Regions from separate parts of the Zhaonella formicivorans genome, predicted to be linked through region 1. Evidence: riboswitches for the same ligand, from Rfam matches in the RefSeq annotation. Region 1 holds a riboswitch; the other holds the start of a gene.
What was found. Region 1 has a riboswitch for cyclic di-AMP ahead of EYS13_RS12750 (C40 family peptidase). Riboswitches for the same ligand answer to the same signal wherever they lie in the genome.
Positions count from the first base shown of each region.

Region 1 (11,705 bases):
CCGGTCGTTGGGAATGCCCTACGGCCTGGCTATGCGCCGGATCATTCTCCCTCAGGCTTTCAGACGTATAGTGCCGCCCCTGGGCAACCAGTTTATTATCGGCCTTAAAGACTCATCGCTGGCCGCTTTTGTGACCATTGAAGAACTTTTCAACATTTCCATGCGCATGGCCTCGGCTACATTCCGGGACATCCAGTATTACACTATTGCCGGTCTTTATTATTTGGCACTGGTTGTTATCTTCAGCTTTTTAGTAAATAAACTGGAACAGCGGCTGGCTGCAGGCAGCTCCGGTATGGTCAAGGGGGTAGGGTTATGATGATCAAGATCAGAAATTTGCATAAACATTTCGGGGAACTGCATGTTTTAAAAGGTATAAACATGGAAGTCAAGGAAAAAGAGGTAGTTTGCCTGATCGGTGCCAGCGGTTCCGGCAAGAGCACTCTGCTGCGCTGCATCAATTTCCTGGAAAGATCAGAAGGTGAAATCTGGATAGAGGGAAGAAAAATTGACCGTCAGACCATGGATTTGAATAAGCTGCGCCAGGAAGTAGGCATGGTTTTTCAACACTTTAATTTGTTTCCCCATATGACTGTCCTGGGCAACGTTATTGAAGCCCCAATTCATGTCAAAGGCTTGAGCCGCAAAGAAGCTGAAGAAACTGCAATGCAACTGCTGAATAAAGTAGGCTTGGCAGACAAAGCTAACGTCTACCCCTCTCAGCTTTCGGGTGGGCAAAAGCAGCGTGTAGCCATTGCCAGAGCCCTGGCCATGCAGCCTAAAGTAATGCTGTTTGATGAGCCCACATCGGCCCTGGATCCGGAACTGGTGGGCGAAGTCCTGGCTGTAATGAAGCAGCTGGCCAAGGAAGGAATGACTATGGTAGTTGTTACCCATGAAATGGGCTTTGCCAAAGAAGTAGGCGATTGGGTTGTTTATATGGATGGCGGCAATATCATTGAAATCGGCCGGCCAAGCGACATTTTCAACAACCCGCGGAACCAGCGGACCAGGGAGTTTTTAAGCTGTGTGCTGTAGCCCAGCCCTACCAATTCCAAAGCTGTGTTTACCTGCTCCTTTGGCGAACATAAATTTTTCGGCCCAAAGCCCCATCTTCAGCCTCACTTAAATGGAAAAGCTGTTTTTGACTGGAATTGCCGCCTTCTTTATTTATTTGGGGTTTAATGATAGCTAAATTTCTAATCAAACTGCTTTAAAGCAGGAATTAGTAAAAAATTGGCGAATTAAATGCGTTAGTAAAAACGCCTAATTTCACCAGAAAACGGGGGACCCAAGTTCAGGGGTGAATCCATATGGTAGGGCTAGCTTTCAGCCCGAACCCGTCAGCTAACCCCGTAGGCGTAGAAGGCGAGGTAAAATATTGGCTCTACACAGGAAAATAATTGCGACAGCCGGTACAGTATGCCTCACAGCCTTGCTGTGGACAGGTTCCGCCCTGGCGGCAGAGATTACTGTGCAAAAAAACGATACCCTTTGGTCCCTTGCCCGCAAACACGGGACCACCGTACAAACCATTAAGCAATTAAATAAACTGAACAGCGATCTAATCCACCCCGGTCAGGTATTACAACTTCCAGACAAAAAAGCAACACCGCTTTCCAAAAGAGAAACGGCTTCAAAGCAGCAGGCCTCGAGGGGCGGCACAGATCGGATTGAGGAAATGCTGGAATTTGCCCAAAGCTTCCTGGGAGCAAAGTACCGTTACGGCGGTGAAACTCCGGCAGGCTTTGACTGCTCAGGCTTTGTACGTTACGTATATAAGCGTTTCGGCATAGAGCTTCCCCATTCATCTGCCGAACAGTACAATAGCGCAGGCACGGCGGTGAAAAAAGAAGATTTACAGCCTGGCGATTTGGTCTTTTTCAATACCTCCGGCAAAGGAATCGGCCATGTTGGTATTTACCTGGAGAACAACAAGTTTATTTCCGCATCCTCTAACAGCAGGGGTGTTACCGTTGACAGTTTGGAAGACCGGTATTGGGGACCCAGGTACCAGGGTGCCAAGAGAGTAATTTCCGGGCAAGAAGAGAATACTAAATCATAATAACCCAGGGCAACCTGGGATTCTTTGCTGCCACTTTTAAGGAGAAATTAAGCTCAAAATTTACCTCTTGACAAAACCGCTTGCGCCTAGATAAAATACTTTATAAAGATAAATATTTTAGGAACTAGAGCAGGCGATCTCTATGGAGATGGGGCCGGGCCTATTTCGGGCAGCAGGTTAAGCGCCTGTGGGACTAGAAGTCTCACAGGCGCTTTTGTTATCACGGAGGTTATTATAATGGACGAACAACAACATGTTTCGAGGTTGGACCCAAGAGTAAAGGCCGCAAGAGTCTCAGTGTTAAGCAACACTATTCTGGTAGCTCTTAAACTGATTGTAGGAGTGCTTATCGGTTCTGTAAGCGTTATCTCGGAAGCCATTCATTCCGCCCTGGATCTGGCGGCGGCATTAATTGCTTTCTTTTCGCTGAAAAAAGCCGCCAAACCGGCAGATGAACATCACCAGTACGGTCATGGCAAAATCGAAAATATTTCCGGCCTTATAGAGGGACTGCTAATCTTTTTTGCCGCCATTTGGATTATTTTTGAAGCCTACAAGAAACTTATTTCCGGTGCCCATGTAGAAGGTATTGGTTTAGGTATGGCGGTAATGGCCGGAGCCGCTACTATCAACTATCTGGTCTCCCGCTACCTCTTCCGGGTGGCGGAAGCTACCGATTCCATTGCCCTTAAAGCTGATGCCCTGCACCTTTCTACGGATGTAGTAACCTCTGCCGGGGTAATGGTGGGGCTTGGCCTGATCAAACTGACAGGAATAGAACTGCTCGACCCTTTGGTAGCTGTAGCGGTAGCATTGTTAATTCTCAAAGCTTCTTTTGAGCTCACTAAAGAAGCATTTCTGCCCCTTTTAGATGTGAAGCTCCCGGAGGAAGAAGAGCGGGCTATAGTGGAAATCATTCAGCGCCACGAGGCAAATTACGTGGAATTTCATAAACTTCGTTCCCGCAAAGCAGGGGCGGAACGCCACATCGATTTGCACCTGGTCGTTCCCGAAAATAGGCATATAAGCGATATCCACCATATGTGTGACCAAATCGAGCAGGAAATTAAGGAACGTTTTCCTACTTCTCACGTACTAATTCATGCTGAACCATGCGATCAGGTATGCGTACAGTGCACTTCGCAAGGTCTATGCTCCGATCGGGATCAGGTAAAAAAGCTGTTGCAGCGAAAAAATTAAAAGAGCCGTCCGGCTCTTTTTTTTGCTGCTAACGCGGCATGCAACAGGATAAAAATAGGACTGAACAAAAGCAAAGACCCCCTGCCGGGGGTCCCTTGAAAAACTATGAACTTAATACAAAATTAGTTGCAGCTTTGATTGTACCGGCTGCCCCATTCATGCATAGCTTCCAATATTGGTTTTAAACTTTGTCCCGTCTCAGTCAATGAATATTCCACCCGAGGCGGTATCTCAGCAAATACCTTGCGATTGACTAAACCATCCCGTTCCATTTCCCGCAAATGTTGTGTTAACATCTTTTGACTAATACCTTTAATTCCCCGGTGAAGCTCTCCAAAACGCTTCGGGCCTCTAAGCAAATCCCGTAAAATCAAAACCTTCCATTTGCTTCCAATTAAATTCAGTGTAATTTCCACAGGACAGGACATCTCATTCGTCACTCCCTTACCTTCGTTGCTTTAATAGTTACCAATTGGTAAGTATGGAACATTAAAGTGCCTACTTGCCATATCTCCGTACCATATATAACATAATAAATAAAAGTCTGCTCAACTACAAGCAGATGGTGCTAAAAACCCGATTGCACAGGCTCTGTTTGCCTGCAGTTTTCCTACCACTTGATATGTAAAAGATATTTAACTTCAAGGAGGTTTTTTATGAAGACTTTAGTTGTATTCACCCATCCCAATCCTAAAAGTTTTAATGCAGCAATTCTGCAAGTTGTACAGGAGGAACTGGCAACAAAAAGCGCCGAAGTAAAAGTCAAAGACCTTTACGCCATAAATTTCAACCCTACCTTGGCTGCCCAGGATTTTGTCAACTTGCAAAGTGGCAAACCTTCTCCCGATGTGGCAACAGAACAGGAAGATGTAGCTTGGGCAGATACACTGATCTTTATCTACCCTATCTGGTGGCATGAGCGCCCAGCCATGCTCAAAGGCTGGATCGACCGCGTCTTCAGCTATGGGTTTGCATACCAATACGGAGAGCAGGGATTTGAAGGGCTTTTGAAAGGTAAGCGGGCTCTAGTCTTCACCACTTCAGGAGCAGACGAAAAAACTGCCCAAGAAACTGGTCAAGCTGAAGCCATCAAATCTATGCTCTATGGTACTCTTAGCGCCTGTGGCATTGAAGTATTAAATCATATTAACTTCTACGCTGTGCCTACAGTCTCCGATGAGGATAGAAAAGCAATGTTGGAAAAAGTACGGAATATGATTAAAGGAATTTGACGGGAAATCAAAGCTTTCTTCAATGGGGTTCAAATTGCAAGTTACACGTTTATTGTAAATGCTTAAATGCCTAGTATAAAAGAACCGGCCTTGGCGGCCGGTTCTTTTATACTAACTGCTGCTATTGACTGACCTGTGCCTTTTACATCTTTTGTCCTTGCGCCAGATAGGCCAGAAAAATTTCGGCGCTGTTTTCATTGGTAGCACAGGGGATTTTGTGTACATCACAAAGGCGCAGGAGAGCGGTCACATCTGGCTCATGGGGCTGGGGAGTGAGCGGATCCCGGAAAAAGATCACCATCCCTACCTCTCCGGTGGCAATTTTTGCCCCGATCTGCTGGTCTCCGCCAAATCTCCCGCTTAAACACTTCTCCACCTTTAACCCGGTATGGGTTTCAATTAAGGAGCCTGTAGTACCTGTGGCCACTAATTGGAATCGTTCCAATACATTTTTATGCCGGTTGGCAAATTCAATGATGTCATCTTTTAAATCGTCATGGGCGATAATAGCTATTTTCAAAGTGCTACCTCCTGCAGAATGCTGATTTATTTTTCTACTGCCATCATAACCTAAGGGTCCTGCCACGGCAACCGCCCCAGGCACGGAATAGCCATATTTAACACAGATTTAACAATGCTGTTGGCCAGACCGCCCTGCGTCGAATTGACCATTTCCTAACCCCCAGCAAACAACGCCAACACCTCATTGGCTTTATTGCGGTTTGCGCCGTCGCAACTGATAAACCGCTGCACAGAGAAAAAATCCAGCAGCTTGGCAGACTTATAAGCCTGCTGAATAAATTCAGTATCATGATTGGATATGACTACGGTAACACCTCGCTGCGCCAGCTCCTGCGCCAAATCGGCCAGCAACTGCTGTTCTTTAAAGCCAAACCCGCCAGAGCTGTAATTGGTGAAATTAGCCGTATCCGATAGCGGCACATAGGGCGGATCGCAGTAGACCACGTCCCCAGGTCTTGCCTGCTGCATAATAGCTGCGAAATCTTCATTGCGAAAAACTGCATTTTGGGTTTTACGATAAAAATAAAGCATCTCCTTTTCGGGGAAATAAGGCCTTTTATATCTACCGTAGGGCACATTATACTTGCTGCTGGAGTTGTACCGGCAAAGCCCGTTGTAACCGTGTTTGTTGAGATACAGAAATAAAGCCGACTTCAGCCTCACATCCTTGGTACAATTAAATTGATCCCTCAACTCATAATACCTCTCGGTCCTGTTGTTTTCCCCCGAAAAAAACTGCCTGCAGTAATCGATAAAGCTCTCCCCTTCCGCTTGCAAGGTCCGGTAAAGGTTAATCAAATCAGTGTTTATATCCGATAACAGGTATTCCGGATACTCGGTATTCAAAAAAACCGCCCCGGAGCCTAAAAAGGGCTCAATCAAGCGGTTGCCTGCAGGCAATATTGCCTTGATCCGGTCAATTATTTGATATTTATTGCCAGCCCATTTTAAAAAAGGCTTCAATCCGATCACTCCGAAAAGATTTGCTGTATTTTATTTCTCCTTTGCAGGCCCTAAATCCTGCTGCTAGCGCTGCCCTTAGCCGGGAGAACTTCATGCTAGTATTATACAATGTATACTCCGATCCGAAAATGCGTTTGGCCAATTTATTCAGAATACACTAAAAGCCTGCGAAAACAGGCCCAGCTTGTAGACAAGGCCAGCATGTATTATTTCGCTCTGGACAAGCTCCTACGCCGTTGCCGGCAGCACAGCTGCCGACGGCTGTGGAAACCAGTCCCGCTCCATAATACATGCTGGCTGTTAATAGTTTGTCGACGGTCTGAAGCCTGCGAAAGCAGGCTTTTACATCTCGCCGATATTCTTCCACAAGTCCCGGATGAGCATAATGAGCGACAGTGAGTCCGGTTTTTCCTCAGTTTCGATGTATCCCTTGAGCAGTATAAAATTGCCCTCAATGTCATTGACATAATCATGATCAATGTCGATCTGCAAAAACGGTTTTACTTTTTTCCAGGACTGCTGGGCCTGTTTTAAGCTCTGGGCCGCATTTTTCCAGTCATCCTGGCGAATGTAGTTTTCGGTTTCTTGTAGGTATCTGGAAAAGCCAACCCTTTCGTCCAGCGGTTTTTTAACAGGGGCACAGGCAATAATGAGCAACAGGAAGACTAGGAGCAAAAGAAAAAGTTTAGTGGTTCTTTTCAAGGCTGCGCACCTCATTTCCCTTGGATATTGATTGTGATGCAATTCTGCTCCCCCTGCAAGTCCACATACAGATTGCCGTTTGTATCCAGTTGAGCCAGGGAAACATCTTTAACATCACGGATATTGTGCTGCTGCAGCTGGTAGATCAGCCAGGCTTTACTAAGGCTTAGATTTTTTAAGGCGTCAGTCAGGATAGTGCCGTCTTCAATCAAATTGGTCGGCATTCCTTCATACTGTGTAGAGAGTTGCAAATCCTCAGGGGTAACAGGACGCTTTTGAGAGCGCTTTTGCACACTTAACTTGCCGTTGGCTTCAAACAAGGCAAATTCAACATCAGCGATGTTGAAAACCCCCTGTGCTCGGAGCATGGAAATCATATCATCAATGGACAGCCGCAGCTTTCTTAAATTTTTTTCTAAAATCTTACCGTTTTGAATTACTACCGTTGCTTCCCCTTCCACGACCTTGCGCACCCAGACACTGTGCAGGCTGAAATAAGCCAATAGCACCGGCAAAACAGTCCAAATTGCCATTCCGATTAATGTAGCAAGCGTATTCTGGTTTACCTGAACTGAAAGGGTAGCAGCAATGGAGCCGATAGTAATACCTACCACATAATCAAAAAAAGTTAGTTCCGCAACCTGTTGTTTGCCCATTAGGCGGACAAGAAGCAACAAAGCAAAAAAGGAGATAAATGAACGAATAACTACTACCAGTACTATGGACAATAACCCGTCCTCCTTCCACCAAAGCCATTTTTATTCTCACCATTAAAATTCCCCAATTTGTTAAAAACATGAAGGATCTATAAATTTCCAAGATCACGACGGAAGGGAACAAAGTAATGACAAGTTGCATTCACTGGGTCACCAGCATAAGGTAATACTGGATTAAAATTCTAGGAGGTGATTTTGGATGTATAACTATGCCAACAATGAGGAAATGTGCTGCCGCCATGTTCACGACCATACCGGAATAACATCGTGCAGCCACGAACATTGCCATATCCATCCCGGCGTTACCGGCCCCCCCATCTACGACGGAAAAAGCCATTACCATGAAATTACGGGAGCAACAACTTTTGAACACGGCCATTACCACACTTACCGTGCCATGACCGGCCCGGCAATACCGCTCCCCCACGGCCATCATACTCACCACGTCTCGTTTAAAACCAGCTACTGTGAAGGGCATAACCACCTAATCAGAGGGTTTGGGCAGGCGGCTCCTTCTGAGGCCCCTCCGCACTACAAGGGCTGAAAAGCCCTGGATTTGACTAGTATCGAAAGAAATAGCAAGCAAAAAAAGCATAAGTTGCTCACCGCAACTTATGCTTTTTTGAAAATCAGCCATAAATATCCGATAATATCTTTATTTCCAAGCTTTTATATGGGCCCCGGCAAAAGCCCTGTCAACCAGATCCAAATCTATGCCCATACTACCCAGTAGTTCTTTCTTCTCCTCAATCAACCCCTCGATTACTTCTTTTGTATACACATTTACGGGTTCAATCTCTACTTTTTGGAAGCCTACTTTTTCTAATATCCTCGTATACTCTTCAACACTTAAGGAACCGGCTATACAGCCAACCCAGGCTTCTGCCATGTCCCTGACTTCCTGCGGAACTTCCTTCAGAGACACAATATCAGCTATAGCTAAACGCCCACCGTTCTTTAACACCCGGTACGCTTCCGCCATGGCTTTTTCCTTGTCTTCTGACAAATTAATAACACAGTTGGACATGATCACATCCACTGTTTCATCCCCTAAGGGTATATCTTCAATGTAGCCTTTAATGAATTCTACATTTTGCACTCCCATCTTTTGCTTGTTATCATTAGCTAACTTCAGCATTTCGTCAGTCATGTCAAGTCCGTAGACCTTGCCACTGTCGCCAACATATTTGGAGGCCAGAAAAACATCAATCCCGCCGCCGCATCCCAAATCCAAGACAATTTCCCCCTCTTTCAGCTCAGCAAATGAAAGGGGATTGGAGCAGCCTAAAGATGCGTTAATCGCTGTAACCGGCAGTTCATGCAGGTTTTCCGCGCTATAAAATTCTGTAGTTTTAGTGATGCCATCACAGCATGAAGATCCGCAGCAACAGCTGCCCTTGGAGTCAGCGCTCACAATACTTGCTATGCGTCCGTAAAAATCTTTTACTTTTTCTTTCACTTCAAAATCCATTTTAGTACTCCTCTCCAATTAACAACACTTATAATCATCCATTGCCTCAAGCAGCAATTTAAGACTTTCTAAGACCTGTTCCCGTTTACCCAAAGGTATGGCATTGTAAATCTTACTAAAATACCGATCCATGCTTTCTTCAATTTCTCTTAGCATTGCGTCTCCTTTATCCGTCAGTTTAAGCTGTAAATATCTTCTGTCCTCCGGGCAAGTTTCTCTTTCAACCCAATTATTTTCCACCAAATTATTAATTGTTCTGCTCATAGTGCTTTTATCCAAATTTAGAAGTTCTGCCAACTCATTTAATGATATTTCCTGATTGGACTTAATTTCAAGCAAGGCATGACACTGGCCAAGGGTTATACCGCAGCAAGATGCTTCGCTTTTCTCAAAAAACCCTATTTTTCTGGCAAACAGGCGGATTAATTTGCGCAGCTCTTTTATCTTATCCGTATCTGTCATTTAATCACCTCTCGGATATATTGTATCATGCAACTGTTGTTTTATGCAACTATATATTAACGATTCTCCTTCTTTAGCCAGTTCCTATTGAATAAAGTATTTTTACTATTCAGGAGTTTGTAAAAACAAAAGTGGTATAAAAGCTCATCTTCTATACCACGATTTAAATAAATCTTTAAGCTGCAACTTGCTATTTTTTACTCCATTTCTTCCTGAATATATTTTTTGATTTCTTCTACGCCAGGCACTTTGCCATATACTTTAACTTTCTCGTTAATTACAAGACCTGGCGTGCGCATGATGCCGTAGCTCATAATCTCTTTCAGATCTTCCACTTTAACCAGCTCTGCTGGTACGCCCAGTTCCATCGCCGCTTGACTCGCTGCCTCGTAAAGTTTCTTGCAATTCATGCAACCGGAACCAATGATTTTAATAAGCAAAATATATTCTCCTTTCCCCCAATGGAATTTATTTGGGCTTATTCTCCGCTAATTTGTGCAAAAGTGACACTGTGTTCTCGGCCTGTAGTACAATGATCTCACCTATAAGATCCAGGACTTTAAAAATTTCGGGATGGGTCACAGAATAAATTACCTTTAGGCCTTCTTTGCGGCTGGTGATTAGATCCTGCCTCTTTAATATGGCTAAATGCTGGGAAACGTTAGACTGTTCCAGATCCAGACTTTCTGTAAATTCACAGACACATTTTTCTCCTTCCCGCAAAAATTCCAAGATCTTTACCCTTGAAGGATGGGCTAACGCTTTAAAAAGGTCTGCCTTAATCTGGAAGATTTTTTCCTGCATATTTACCTCCGAAATTAAGCTGAGTTATAATTTTGGTATATTATAATACATTTCCCAAAATTCCTAAAGTACCGCCAACAACCTTAACTTATTTCTTTTAAGTCATTAGATATATTACCTCTTCCTTAAATGGACGTCGGCAGAACCAGTTAATACATCTGTCTCTCCACTTCAGTAAAGAAGGCTCTACAATATGGAGTTAAAAAGATATCCGGTAAATAAGATGCCTGAACCTACTATGGCGATAAAAATTGCGAGCAACCTTGGTTTCAATACTCTTCGCAAAAGGATCATTTCCGGTACACTTAGAGCCGTTACTGCCATCATGAATGCCAGCGCTGTTCCCATGGCCACGCCCGCTCTGGTTAGTTCACTCACCAACGGTATAACCCCCGCCGCATTAGAATACAGAGGAATACCCACAGCCACAGCGATAAATACTGCTAGCGGGTTATCTTTACCTGCATATTTAGCTAAGGCGTTAGCTGGAATCCACCCGTGCATAAAGCCTCCAATGGCGATACCTATAATGACGTAGAACGAAATCTTCTTAAATAAATCCCTGGTAAACACCCAAGAATCGTACAGTCTCTCTTTAAATGTGGGTTCGGGTAAATCTAAAGCCGCATTACCTACTTTCATCTGGTAAACATATTCTTCCACATATTTTTCCAGTTTCAATTTACCGATAAGTATACCACTCACAATGGCTATGATTTCACCGGAAGCAATGTAAATTATGGCCGTCTTTAAGCCAAACATGCCGTATAAAAGCCCCACAGCCACTTCATTGACCATCGGTGCGGCAATCAGGTAGGAAAAAGTTACCCCCAATGGGACTCCAGCCTCTACAAAGCCGATAAAAAGAGGTACTGCGGAACAAGAACAGAATGGCGTAACTATGCCTAAAAGGGCGGCTAAAATATGTCCGACAAACGTGCTCCCTTTCTTTTTGGCAAGTATTTCCCTGGTTTTTTCCGGCGGAAAAAAACTTCTAAAAAAAGTAATAATATAGATGATCAAGAGCAATAAAATGAAAATCTTAATGGTGTCATAAATAAAGAAGTTCAAGGCGTCGCCAATTTTAGAACCATGGGCTATCTTAAAAACCTCATATACCAGCCAATCGGCCAATTTCTGCGTCCACGTGAACACAACAATCACTTCCTTATATACGCTGCATTCTATATTTGTTTGGTGTTCTTCATTTCAACTGTTCTAGGTCATTTGAATCACTTTTTACGTAATTTACAGGTAGCTACATTACAATTTTATAATATTATATATCTGTTATAAAGGTCAAGATAATTTATTTATCTTTATACGTTATTAGTCAATTACCTCTACTGTTACTAACAGGTAAAAATTGAGCATCTACGCCGACCAAATTAAAAATAAAAAAACCCTTTCGAATTAAACAAAGCGCCCAGGAGATATTTCCGGGCGCTAAAGTTTAGCCTTTTCCTTCCCGTAAAAGCTGTGCAAATTCATTGGGAAGACCGCTTTTTTCTATTGCTTGAGCCACATATTCCACATCATAAGGAACTTTGACAAAATCAACTTTTAAG
Region 1 is NZ_CP085524.1:2,598,662-2,610,366, forward strand. Features, by position in the region: gene EYS13_RS12740 (amino acid ABC transporter permease) at 1-319, shown strand, start outside; gene EYS13_RS12745 (amino acid ABC transporter ATP-binding protein) at 319-1,038, shown strand; cyclic di-AMP (ydaO/yuaA leader) riboswitch at 1,254-1,378, shown strand; gene EYS13_RS12750 (C40 family peptidase) at 1,382-2,065, shown strand; NiCo riboswitch at 2,181-2,263, shown strand; gene EYS13_RS12755 (cation diffusion facilitator family transporter) at 2,303-3,265, shown strand; gene EYS13_RS12760 (winged helix-turn-helix transcriptional regulator) at 3,388-3,693, opposite strand; gene EYS13_RS12765 (NAD(P)H-dependent oxidoreductase) at 3,922-4,497, shown strand; gene EYS13_RS12770 (methylglyoxal synthase) at 4,640-5,017, opposite strand; gene EYS13_RS12775 (Dam family site-specific DNA-(adenine-N6)-methyltransferase) at 5,173-5,982, opposite strand; gene EYS13_RS12780 (DUF4363 family protein) at 6,325-6,684, opposite strand; gene EYS13_RS12785 (DUF421 domain-containing protein) at 6,696-7,412, opposite strand; gene EYS13_RS12790 (YmaF family protein) at 7,600-7,944, shown strand; gene arsM (arsenite methyltransferase) at 8,056-8,871, opposite strand; gene EYS13_RS12800 (MarR family winged helix-turn-helix transcriptional regulator) at 8,890-9,333, opposite strand; gene EYS13_RS12805 (thioredoxin family protein) at 9,531-9,773, opposite strand; gene EYS13_RS12810 (ArsR/SmtB family transcription factor) at 9,802-10,137, opposite strand; gene EYS13_RS12815 (permease) at 10,324-11,292, opposite strand; gene EYS13_RS12820 (metallophosphoesterase family protein) at 11,591-11,705, opposite strand, start outside.

Region 2 (11,705 bases), 670 kb from region 1:
TTTCGCCAGGAACAACTCTGCCGGTTGGAACAGTAATAGACGTGGTTACTTCAGTAACCAATTCGGGAAAGAGGTACAGTTCCTCAAAAATTTCAGCTACCAGGCGGGTTCTAAAAGGCTGTAATGCCATTTCAAATATCCTCCTTGTTCAACCTACCGGGAAGCAATGAGCCGCGAATTGCGACGAGGTATTAATACTTGCGTTTACAGAACATCTTACGGGCCTCCCATTTTTTTTGCCGTGCTTCCCACTGTTTTTTTCTTTTGTCCCACTTGGCTAATATTTGGGGATTCCCACCGGCTGTCTGGGGGGTGAACTGGCTTGCCCCAGGGTTTGCAAGATTTGTGGTCTGCGAGGGATCATCAGCTAAGAATAGTGCTAAAGCGGCTATAAGTAAATTTAGAGGTATGCCTGTTACTGCCAAAACTTCAGCAACAAAATCAAGCTTAACTGCCAGTGCCAATAAAGTTATATCAATCAATGAGCCTGTATTATAAACTCTTTCCAGAGCCAGATTAACCGCTTGTTGACTGGCACCGGGGGTTCTGGTTAATTCCTCCGCCGCTCCGACCAGTAGACGGTAGTTGTCAGTTAAGCTGTTAAATACGGACACCAGAGCATTTACATCTTCAAATAAGACAGGTATACTGTCGATATTTCTCGTACCAGGAACTATGATGGGGGGCATAATATTATCTCCTCTAACAGTACTGTCTAGTTAAATAATATGATCCAAAAATCAATTGGTGTCTGGAACAGCCTCCGAGTTTCCCGAATCGGGTTTTAATCTGATTAGCCTAGCCCCAGGGATTTAGCAGGTTAAATTTAGTAATAAAATTACATTGCGCCTGGCAGGAAGATGGGCCCAGGTGCAGAATTAAGATGTGTTAAGTATTTAAACCATACTGAAAGGAGCATTGAATTGGGCAGTGTAACTTCATCGACCATCACTGAAAAAAATATTCAGCCAACAGCCAATTTTAAAATACTGCTGCTCCTGAGCCTAGGTCACTTGGCCACTGACCTGAACCAGGGAGCCTTACCGGCACTGCTGCCTGTTTTAAAGGAAACCTATAATCTCTCATATACGGTAGTTGGTCTTATTCCCTTAGTAGCCACTTTTAGCTCATCAATTATTCAACCTGTTTTTGGCCTGCTGAGCGACCGCTTTAATACCCGCTGGCTTTTGCCGCTAGGGTGTTTTGCCGCCGCTTTTGGGGTAGGTTTTTTGGGTATAACCGGCAATTACCTCTTAATTTTGCTGCTGATCCTGCTCAGCGGATTAGGGACGGCTGCTTTTCACCCGGAAGCTGCCAAGGCTGCCCATTTTGCAGCCGGGGGTCAAAGGGCTTCGGCTATGTCAGTTTTTTCCGTAGGAGGAAACTTCGGATTTGCTTTTGGTTCCATTATTATGGCCGAACTTTTATACCTGGGTGGCTTGTCGGCCAGCTTGTACCTTCTGGTCCCCGGCTCCCTGGTTGCGCTTTTGCTCTACTCTAAAATAGCCCAGATTACTTACGGGGAGGGCACTGGTGAGGTGAAGAAAAAAGCCGGGGAAGCTCCGGCCCCGAGCAGGTTTTGGCCGCTGGTTACCTTAATGACGGTAGTTATTATCCGCTCTTGGGTGCAATCCGGTTTGACATTTTATATCCCGTTTTATTATATTAACTACCTGAAAACTGATGAGCTTTATGCCAACACTATACTGTTTATTTTCTTGTTAGCCGGGGCCCTGGGTACTATCATCGGGGGCCCGCTTTCCGACCGCTTTGGCCGCAAAAAACTAATTTTTGCGTCCATGCTGCTTGTGCCCCCGCTGGTTTTAACCTTTATCTACGCTGAGTCGCTCTTGTCCATGGCAGCCTTGTTCGTGGCCGGGGCGGTACTGGTTTCCACTTTTTCCACCACTATCGTCCTGGGGCAGGAATACCTGCCGAACAACGTAGGTATCGCATCGGGGCTGATGATCGGATTTGCCATCGGAACGGGCGGGATTGGTGTAACCCTGTTAGGGGTGTTAGCCGATGCAACCAGCGAACATGTAGCTATGGTGGCAACTGCTTTGCTGCCTTTATTGGGTGCTTTGCTGGCATTCTTTTTGCCTAAAGAGTCAAATGCGTGAATGATAAAAGCACGACATTTGTCGTGCCGGATTACCATGAAAATAACTATGCACGTCTATGTCCTGTCGCTCCCACTGTCTGAATCAAGAGCACCAACTGCTCGGGGCAGAAGTCAGGGGACATACCCCCAGCCAGTAGGGCTGAGTCGTTAGTTTTCAGCTTTCAGCTGTCAGCCATCAGCTCCCAGTTTTCAGTGGCTAGTTACTGGGGACTGATGACTCGGCCGAAGGCCGGTGCTAAGGACTAACGACTAAAGACGCGGTCGCAGGCCGCAACTGGGGGCTGGGAAATGGTGACTTACTGCTAGACTGCTATAATTCACCGGTTTTATCCCCAAAATGCGTTTATCCATCTAAACTATTAGCGTTTTTTTAGACTGTCAGGTTTTCAGCGGTCCAGCCGAGAAGAATAGCAGCACAAGAATTAGAAAGACTGCAAACGCCCAATTGCCCTTAAATAATCCCTGCAAAAAGTTTCCAGTGGTATCAGCCTTGACAATAGCTGGGTTTGATCCCGATAATTCTTTCATTAATTGCATAGCACGGGCCGCATGTTCAGTAGTAAAAAGCTGGGCAAAAGCTTCACCTGCATCCACCAAGTTTTTACCCTTATCATTTAGGAAAGGTTTTAAACTCATCATTAAGTTCATCATATCTTGGTTTACTTGCCAGCCGTCCATCATAATCCTCCTTTCTACTTAATTATCCGTAACCGGATTAAAGGCGGGGTGCTGTGGCTTCCCCCACATTTTGAGCTTTAAAAAGATTATTAATACCAGAAATAAAAGCACTGTTGACTGCTCTGTCATAGGAGTCAACAATATCCCCCGATGTAACACTTTTTGCAGCTTGCTCAACAGTTGAGGAATAGAATTTATGGTATTGCCTATTTCAGGCGCAGAACCGGAACTACCGCTTCCCAGCAGCGAAGAGGCGATTTTGCCAATCATCTCCATGTCTAAAGTACTGTTCCTGCCGGTTTCCTCCTTTGAACCGAAATGCGGATAAGTTTCGGGTAGCCTGGTACCGAGAAAGGCCTGCTGCGAAAACTGTGGTTGGGAAAGGATTTGACTACATAGGGTTTGAAAATTTTCATTGCTTACCAGTTGAGCAACGCCCTTTAAGGCTTCTATTGCTTTTTGCGCAAGCACCGCCAGTTGGCTTAAGGCATCAACTGCGTCAAGAACAACTACTCCTTTTTCTCCGACAAAAGGCTTGAGGCTGTTTATCACTTGTACAATCTCTTGATTAACTTGATAAAACCTCATCCTGCATCCCTCGCTAATTGCGCTTTGGAAAAGTAAAAGGACCTACTTCATCATATGCTAAAAGAAGGTTTTTGACAGTGACGTTTGAAAATGAGTGGCTCCCACAAAAATCAAAGGCCCTCCCAATTGGGAAGGCCACGAACAAAATTAATACGCTATTCTACCTTAGCCAACTTTTGGCAAGGAAAAGATTGTTATGTAAGGGGAGCTTCCGCAAGGAAGATCCCCGAAAGGAATGGGTAACGGCTTTTACCTTTTACCAGAGTGCACCATTGGAGAAAATCAAAAGAATCAGGATTAAGAACACAGCAAAGGCCCACATGTTACCAAAACCGCCAAATCCGGTACCCATTATATAATCCCTCCTTTCAGGTGGTTTAATATATACTATTCATTACTTATGATGGTTGACACTTTGGGGAGGGGAGGGGTACTTTAAGGGGATCTTTGACATCACCTTAATGATGTCAGTGGAGTTTTGCCAATCATGTAATGCCTGCCGGGCCGAGTCTGCCAGGGTGCCTTTGTTACTTGGCGGCTGGCCCATAGCTAATCTAATGTGGCCACGGAGCAAAGCGTCTTCTAACCTGGACTTTTGTTCGGCTAGTTTCTCAGGCAAGTCTTCAATCTTGTCCACCAATGTGCCGTCCCAGGTCATTTTAGCTATTTCAAATTGCACCCGGCGCTGCAAGTGCCGGTAATAGTCAGAACTTGACAATTTGTTCTCTCCCAATAGCTCTTGACTTTATTTTTACCAAAGATGTTCAGAATATAGATTTGGCAAGCATAATACTTCTTCATGGAAAACTAAGGTCGACGAGCAAAAAGGCAAAGCAGGCTTTTTTATGGTAAATCTTAACATCGCGGATCGATGCACCATTTCCGCTGTGGTTCATATGATAATCTTGAAAACAAAACTTAGCGTCTGAAGGAGGTATGTTTTATGCCAGACGGTTTTGGGTTTTTTGGTAATCGTGTAGCTTTTGCGGTGTTCTTGATTCTTATACTGCTCATTTTTGCAAATTAATGCTAAACAGAAAGCAAGCGGCCAATTGGCCGCTTTTTCAATTTCTTGATAAAAGTTTTCTTAAAATTATTCTTTTACGCTTTAAATAGTATAAGATAAATAATATAGTATTTTTATAAAAAATACCTGTATTGGTTGGGGGGTGAGATGGTGAATGGGGAGACTGGCTTTAGATATTTTATAAGTATTCGGGTTAACGAGGCTTTCACCTATGAAGTGCACAACTGCAGCAGTTTTGAGCGGCTCCAAAATTTAAAGCAGGTACTGACGGAGGAAATAGACAGGATGGGGTCCAAGCCCCGGTTTGTAGCCATGCATGAGCTGTTGCCCGGTTATTTTGAGCCCGGAGAAGTAGGGTTGCTCTACCCTGTGGTAGGCTCAGTGCGCAATCTGGGATTTATTTTGCTTTTGAACGTCAAGGACTGCACTCCTAGAGAGTTGGCTCTGATTATGACTCTGCTGAAGGGATTTGCTGATTTTGCCGGCAGCGTCTATACCTCGCTAAATGGCGGTGAGATTACAACGGAGATTGTAGAAGCTGCAATTGAGGCAATAGAAGCCAAAGACCTTTATACAAGGGGACACTCCAGCCAAGTTGCCCATTATGCCCGCCATATTGCCGCGGTATTGGGCTTTTCGCCCCAGGAGTTGGAAATGATCCGGTACTCAGCCCTGTTGCATGATATAGGCAAAATTGGCATTCAGGAGCAGGTTTTAACTAAACCAGGGCCGCTGACCGACAGGGAGTGGGAGCAGATCCGCACTCATCCGGAGGTGGGAGAACAGATCTTGAAACCATTGAAGCTGTTGGCTCCGGTGCTGGCAGGAGTGCGCAGCCACCATGAAAGGTATGACGGTTCCGGTTACCCCGATGGGCTGAAAGGAGTTGAAATACCTTTGCAGGCCAGGATTATAGCTGTGGCCGACGCCTTTGATGCCATGACTTCAGACCGTGCTTACCGTAAAGCCCTTCCGCGGGAGGTGGCGGTCCGGGAATTGCAAAAGGGCGTAGGACTACAATTCGACCCTGAAGTGGTTAAAGCGTTTTTAGAGGTGTTAGGTAAGGAGGGGCTGTAACTTGTGTTGCACGTTTCAACGATGGCAAGATTTACCGCAAGCCATTATTAAACGAATATGATATGATGAATTTGACGAAAAAAGTTAATACTTGTCATTTCAGCCAAACGCCTAATTCCCTGCAGGGAAACGGGGAAACCAATCTTTTGGGGTGAATCCTAAAGGTAGGGCAGCTCTTTCGGCCCGAACCCGTCAGCTAACCTCGTCGGCGTTGAAAGAGAGGTGTTGTTATTTTGTTGCATGTAATCCGTCCAAGCCCTGGCGCTTAAAGTTTATTGTTCGCTAATGCACAAAAAGCAGTGTTACAGATCTAGTATGGTTTGTAGCTGGTCGCTTCACAGGCTTCTATGATCTTAAGCAACAAGCATGAAAGGGGTTTGGACACATGAAAGCATCCAAAAAGTTTTTTGCTTGCCTTTTAAGCGTGATTATAGCGCTGGCCGCTTTTACTTCCTTCATACCACCTAAAGCAGCCAATGCCTTAACTTATCGCTACAGCATTTACCGTACTACCTATTATTCATCTACTTCGCCTTACAAGATTACCTATAGAATTGTCACCTACAGGCCTGCCACTACACCGCAACAACCTGTTCCGAAGCCGGAACCGGCTCCGCAGCCAGCTCCTGAACCGGCCCCGGCGCCACAACCGCAGCCAAAACCGGAGCCGGTACCGACTCCCGGACCGGCGCCCGAACCTGCACCTGAAGGACAGGGTTTAAATGCTTACGAGCAAAAGGTAGTGGATTTAGTCAATGCAGAAAGACAGCGGAATGGCTTACAGCCATTAAAAGTGGATTTAGAACTGGCCAAGGTGGCTCGTTTAAAATCAGCTGACATGCGGGACAAGAATTATTTCTCCCACCAGTCACCTTCCTATGGCTCACCTTTTGAGATGATGAAGCAGTTCGGAATCAGCTATAAATATGCAGGTGAGAACATTGCCGCCGGGCAGAAAACTCCCGAGGATGTGGTGAAGGCCTGGATGAACAGCTCCGGACATAGGGCAAACATCCTAAACGCCAACTATACTCACATCGGTGTGGGCTATGTGAACGGCGGAAGCTACGGCAGCTACTGGACACAGCTTTTTGTAGGCAGATAATTTTAAACGGACTCTGCTTGAGGCAGCGGAGTCCGTTTATAGTTTTAGAAATTATAAATTTTCAGCTTAGTTTGGCAATCACCTTTGTTTAGGTTTTATCATACAATGAAGTATATTCTGCGCCTTGGTTTTGGCGCTCTCAGGGTGATGAAGATGGCCGGCTGGTTTCTTTTTAAGCGCAAAATTCAAAGCTACCTGCTGATTAAAACTTGGAATACGTTGTTTAAATGGCGGGCCAGGTGGTTGAAAATCAAATACCGATACTTACGGTGAAAGCTTTTATGAAAGCTTGCGGCGTTATAAGTACGAAAGCGGGTTGAACACCCGCTTTTTTGCTGAATGACCAGCAATACACGCTTGGTTCAGAAGAACCTACGATGGAAGAAAAATGGAAATCCAAAGAAGAAGAAAGGATGGAAAAAAGGGAACCCGAAAAACAAGGGGTCGTCAGGATTGCCATGGGAACCGCCCATATGAAAATAGTGATGAAAATGGTAACATTCTTTAGGTTTACATTCGGTATGGTCCTTGTAAGAGTGACTTTGTTCCATATCCATTGATTGAACCTCCTTTCCAGCTTAATTCTTAATAGGTTAATAAGGTTAAGGAGATTAGTATAAAATATTTCTTCACTGACAGTATATGTTTACCAGTACATGTATGTGATGGAAGATGAACCATGATGTGGCTTTGCACTTTGTACTGAATCCGAAAATATGATGTAGCGAAAAACTTTTTTTGAGGTGCACGGATGAAGGACAAGGAGATTAAGCTGCCTGCATACCGTTTGGTAGTTTTCCTTACAGAGGAGAGCGACCAGTTCAGAGTGCTGCCGCCTTACCCCAGCTGGGGAAGAGTCCATATTGATGTCCAGGCCACAGAGGCTGTTTGTGTCATCCAAGTGGATAATTTGCGCCAGTTAAACGCGGTCCGGCTCCCGCCTTATCATTATTATGAAGCCTGGTTGGTAAACAGCAGAGAACAGGTCTGGACCAGCCTGGGCGCCTTTAACGTATTGGGGAACGGACAAGGGAGTCATATTGCCTGGTTTAACCCTGTGAAAATCGGCAAAACAACGCTTCAGTTTTATTACGAAGTGGTGATAACTGCAGAAATGAAATCGGGAAAAGTATCCCCGGGGCAGATTTTGCTTCGCGGTCAGATCCCTTCCAGGCTGGTGTTCAAATTGTAGAAAAAGGGTGGCTGGGCCACCCTTGCTGTATATACTGCTGGACCAGGGCGCAGGAGTTTATTCTTTCTTGCGCTTACGGTTTTCGTAACTATCCATACCGGGGTACAGGCCACTGTCGCCCATAGCGGGGTACATGTCATTACCCATTCCGGGCATGCCTCCGTACAGGTCTTCATACATGCCGGGTTGCATATAGCCTCCGTTGTACATGCCTCCGTACATCTTGCCGTACATATCCCCGCCCATACCGGGCATATAGCCACCGTAAATATTGCCGTTGCACATGTTTCCATACATGCCGTTCGGCATGCCGGGCATCATTCCCATCATGGCACGGCGGCACATATAGTCGCCGGCTTCATGAAATGCATCTCCCATCATTCTGACCATCATATAGTACATCTCATGGCGCATTTCGTCCATATGCTCATGCATCATTTTATGCATCATTTCCATCATTTCCTCATGTTCTTCTGGTTTAGGGCACTTTTTGTCTGTCATTGCTATTCCCCCCTTTCTTAACCTAATATAGGATATGAATGGTAAAACAGGAAGGTACCATCCCTTTAACCCAAAAACAGACATATTATATAGAAGATAGTCATGAGTTGAAGCAGTCCCGGCTAAGAAACAGGTTGCCAAGCGGTATTTTTTGGGCGTCTGCATATAAGATTAGCAAAGTTCGACTGATGAACATATTGTATATCATAAGAATTTCAGTAAAATATTTTTTCGAGAAAAATAGAGGAATTACTGAGTTACATATAGAATTGAAAATATAAAAAAATTAAAACCATACTAATCTGCAATTTCATTAAGGCTAGAGGTGGAGGAAAATGTCTTTAATCCTAGGCATCGATACCGGTGGAACTTATACTGACGGGGTTGTGGTGGAATTAGCCGGCAAAAAAATTATTAGTAGGGCTAAAGCCCTTACTACCCGCGAAGACTTGGCTTTAGGCATTGCCAACTGCATTAATAATCTGAGTTTTATGGATTTTAAAAAAATTAGCGTGGTGTCCCTCTCTACTACCCTGGCTACCAACGCTATAGTGGAGGGGCGGGGATGTGAAGTTGGCCTCATCTTAATCGGGCATCAGCCGGTTCAGAAGCTCCCGGTTGAGCATTTCGCGGTCGTGCCTGGCGGACACGATATCAAAGGAAAGCCTTTGGCTCCCCTGGATATGGAAAAAACTCGGGAAGCCATCAAGGAGTTTAAGGGTAAGGTTGGCGCGGTGGCTATTTCCGGGTACCTCAGTGTGCGCAACCCGGAGCATGAGTTAATAGTGCGGGATCTTGTCCAGGAAATACTGGATGTGCCGGTGGTCTGCGCGCACCAGCTCACCACTTCCCTGGGATTTCACGAACGAACGGTAACTGCGGCCCTGAACGCCAGGTTGATACCCATAATCGCCGAGTTAATTGAATCGGTAAAAAGAGTACTTAAGTCGAAGCGCATCGATGCACCAATCATGATTGTCAAAGGCGACGGGTGTTTAATGAGTGAAACCCTGGCCCGGGAAAAACCAATTGACACGATTCTGTCGGGGCCGGCGGCAAGCATTATTGGCGCTACTTTTTTAACGGATATATCCGAGGCTTTAGTGCTGGATATGGGTGGAACAACTACGGATATTGCCATCCTGCATAACGGTGTGCCTCGAATCAACAAGGAAGGAGCCATGGTAGGCGGCTGGCTGACCCGCGTTCAGGCGGCGGAAATTAGCACCTATGGTGTAGGCGGCGACAGTTACCTGCATGTGTCCAAAGAGGGTAAGCTGCTCGTAGGGCCGCAAAGGGTTTGGCCGCTGGCGGTGGTAGCCTGCAAATCCCCATACCTTGTTGAGGAACTGCGCAGCAATTTGGATAAAAACTATGAGTTGATGTTTGCTCAGGAAACCGACTGTTTCATGCTCTTAAAGCCCTCAACTTCGGAAGGATTAAGCGAGGTAGAGAAAGAAATTGTGGCAACCCTTGAATCGGGGCCCCATTCAATATTTTATTTGTCTGCCGCTCTTGGCAAGGATCCCAACTTATTTAATTTTAATATGCAGCGGTTGATCAACCTGGGGATTGTAGCCAGGATCTCGGTGACTCCCACCGATATTTTGCATGCCAAGGGGACTTACACTGAGTGGAACAGGGATGCTGCCGCCTTGGGGGCTCGTTTTTTAGCCCGCAGGTTGCGCATGTCCTTGGATGAGTTTTTGGAATTTGCCAGCGAAACCATAGTGCAAAATTTGTGTTTGACAGTTTTGCAGAGCTTGGTGAGTAGCGAAGGCAAAAATTTTTGGTTGCAAGACGATGCCGTAGCCTCCTATTTTATTGACAAAGCCCTAAAGCCAAAAGAACATCAGCCCTTGGACTGTGTTTTAAAAGTAAACATGCCCATAATTGGTATAGGGGCACCGGTACGGGCTTGGCTGCCGCAGGTGGCCAAGAAGCTCTGCACAGAACTGTTGATACCCGAAAACGCTGAAGTGGCCAATGCGGTAGGGGCAGCTACCGGAAAGATCATGGAAAGCATTAAAATATTGATTAAGCCGGGAGAAGGGGGCAGCGGCTACATCGTGCATACCCCCTGGATGAGGAGATCATACCTGCAACTGGGAGAGGCTACAGCCTTTGCTTTAGAAGAAGCAAAAAAGCAAGCCGCTCTGGCGGCGGAAAAAGCCGGTGCCTTAGATTACGAGCTGGTTGTAAATCATGATGAAATCTATACAGGATCAGCCGGCGCGGAAAAAGACATTTACGTGGAGTCCAGGATCGAAGTTACTGCTGTTGGTCGCCCGGAATGGGAAAGGGAAAAAGAAAGAGAAAAATTTTTTGTGGACACTGTCGGCTGCTAGTCCTGTATCCCCCAAGGTTGAAATAAGCACTAATCCGGGCGAATTTTTGCGTCGTTTTTTACCGGATGGGCTGAGTAGAAAATCTATAGCTGATAATGCTGATAATATTGTAATCAGCGGGTGCTAGTGATAAAATTTTGAGTGATAAAGTTACATTTTGAGGAAAAATGCCTCTTAAGGAGCAAGGAGATAAAAACGTGCAGGATAAGCTGGAAACAAATGAAATTTACGAGATCCTAAAAAAGCGGATAATTAATTTGGAGTATGCGCCAGGCCAGGTATTAAATGAAGTGGATATTGCCAACGAGTTTAAGATCAGCAGAACGCCGGTGAGAAAAGTATTCGAACAGCTAAAAAACAATAAATTGCTGAATATCATTCCCAGATTTGGGGCCCAAGTGGCTACCATTGATTTCAGATACATGAAGTCTGTGTTTGAAGTGCAGCGGGAGCTTGAGGGGTATGCTACCAGACTGGCGGCTGAAAGAATCTCGGAAAACGGCATTGCAGAGCTTGCAGCAATTACAGAGCGAATTAAAGAGTACGATCTGGAAAATGATTATAAAGAGATTATTATTGCTGATGATCTTTTTCATAAAATTGTCTATGAAAGTTCCGGCAACCCTTGTCTGATTGAGTTTCTTCATGAACTGCATATGCATACCCAAAGACTGTGGTTTTATGTCCAAAGGGATATAACTGACAAAAACTTGTTTTATGATACGCTGGCTAATGTGGTAGAGGCCCTTAAAGCCAGGGATGTTGCCAAAGCTGACCAAGCGGCAAAGGAGCACATAGACAGGTTTGTGGAACAAATAAAAAAAGAACTTCTTTAGAAAGCCCGGGGTTTTGCCCCGGGCTTTTCAGGTGTAATAAACCTTTCCCTATTCCTTTATTTCACTTTTTCTGACCTAAAAGCTCCCCATTGCTTACGCTAAAAATTGGATCGACTAACGACTAAGCTAAGGCTGCATGTCCTGCTTCTCAGTGATAGTCAGGGTTACATAGGAAGTCTTTTTATCCCGCCAGATCAACGCTACTACCTTTTGTCCTATTTTTACCTG
Region 2 is NZ_CP085524.1:1,923,824-1,935,528, reverse strand. Features, by position in the region: gene EYS13_RS09540 (hypothetical protein) at 1-130, opposite strand, end outside; gene EYS13_RS09535 (hypothetical protein) at 192-689, opposite strand; gene EYS13_RS09530 (MFS transporter) at 924-2,123, shown strand; gene EYS13_RS09525 (hypothetical protein) at 2,504-2,806, opposite strand; gene EYS13_RS09520 (hypothetical protein) at 2,822-3,391, opposite strand; gene EYS13_RS09515 (hypothetical protein) at 3,786-4,109, opposite strand; gene EYS13_RS09510 (HD-GYP domain-containing protein) at 4,569-5,495, shown strand; cyclic di-AMP (ydaO/yuaA leader) riboswitch at 5,594-5,722, shown strand; gene EYS13_RS16415 (CAP domain-containing protein) at 5,881-6,600, shown strand; gene EYS13_RS09500 (hypothetical protein) at 6,978-7,160, shown strand; gene EYS13_RS09495 (hypothetical protein) at 7,352-7,792, shown strand; gene EYS13_RS09490 (hypothetical protein) at 7,850-8,293, opposite strand; gene EYS13_RS09485 (hydantoinase/oxoprolinase N-terminal domain-containing protein) at 8,629-10,641, shown strand; gene EYS13_RS09480 (GntR family transcriptional regulator) at 10,839-11,477, shown strand; gene EYS13_RS09475 (trypsin-like peptidase domain-containing protein) at 11,604-11,705, opposite strand, start outside.
Region 2: linked by a shared signal. The riboswitch ahead of EYS13_RS16415 (CAP domain-containing protein) and the one ahead of EYS13_RS12750 (C40 family peptidase) in region 1 are both predicted to bind cyclic di-AMP.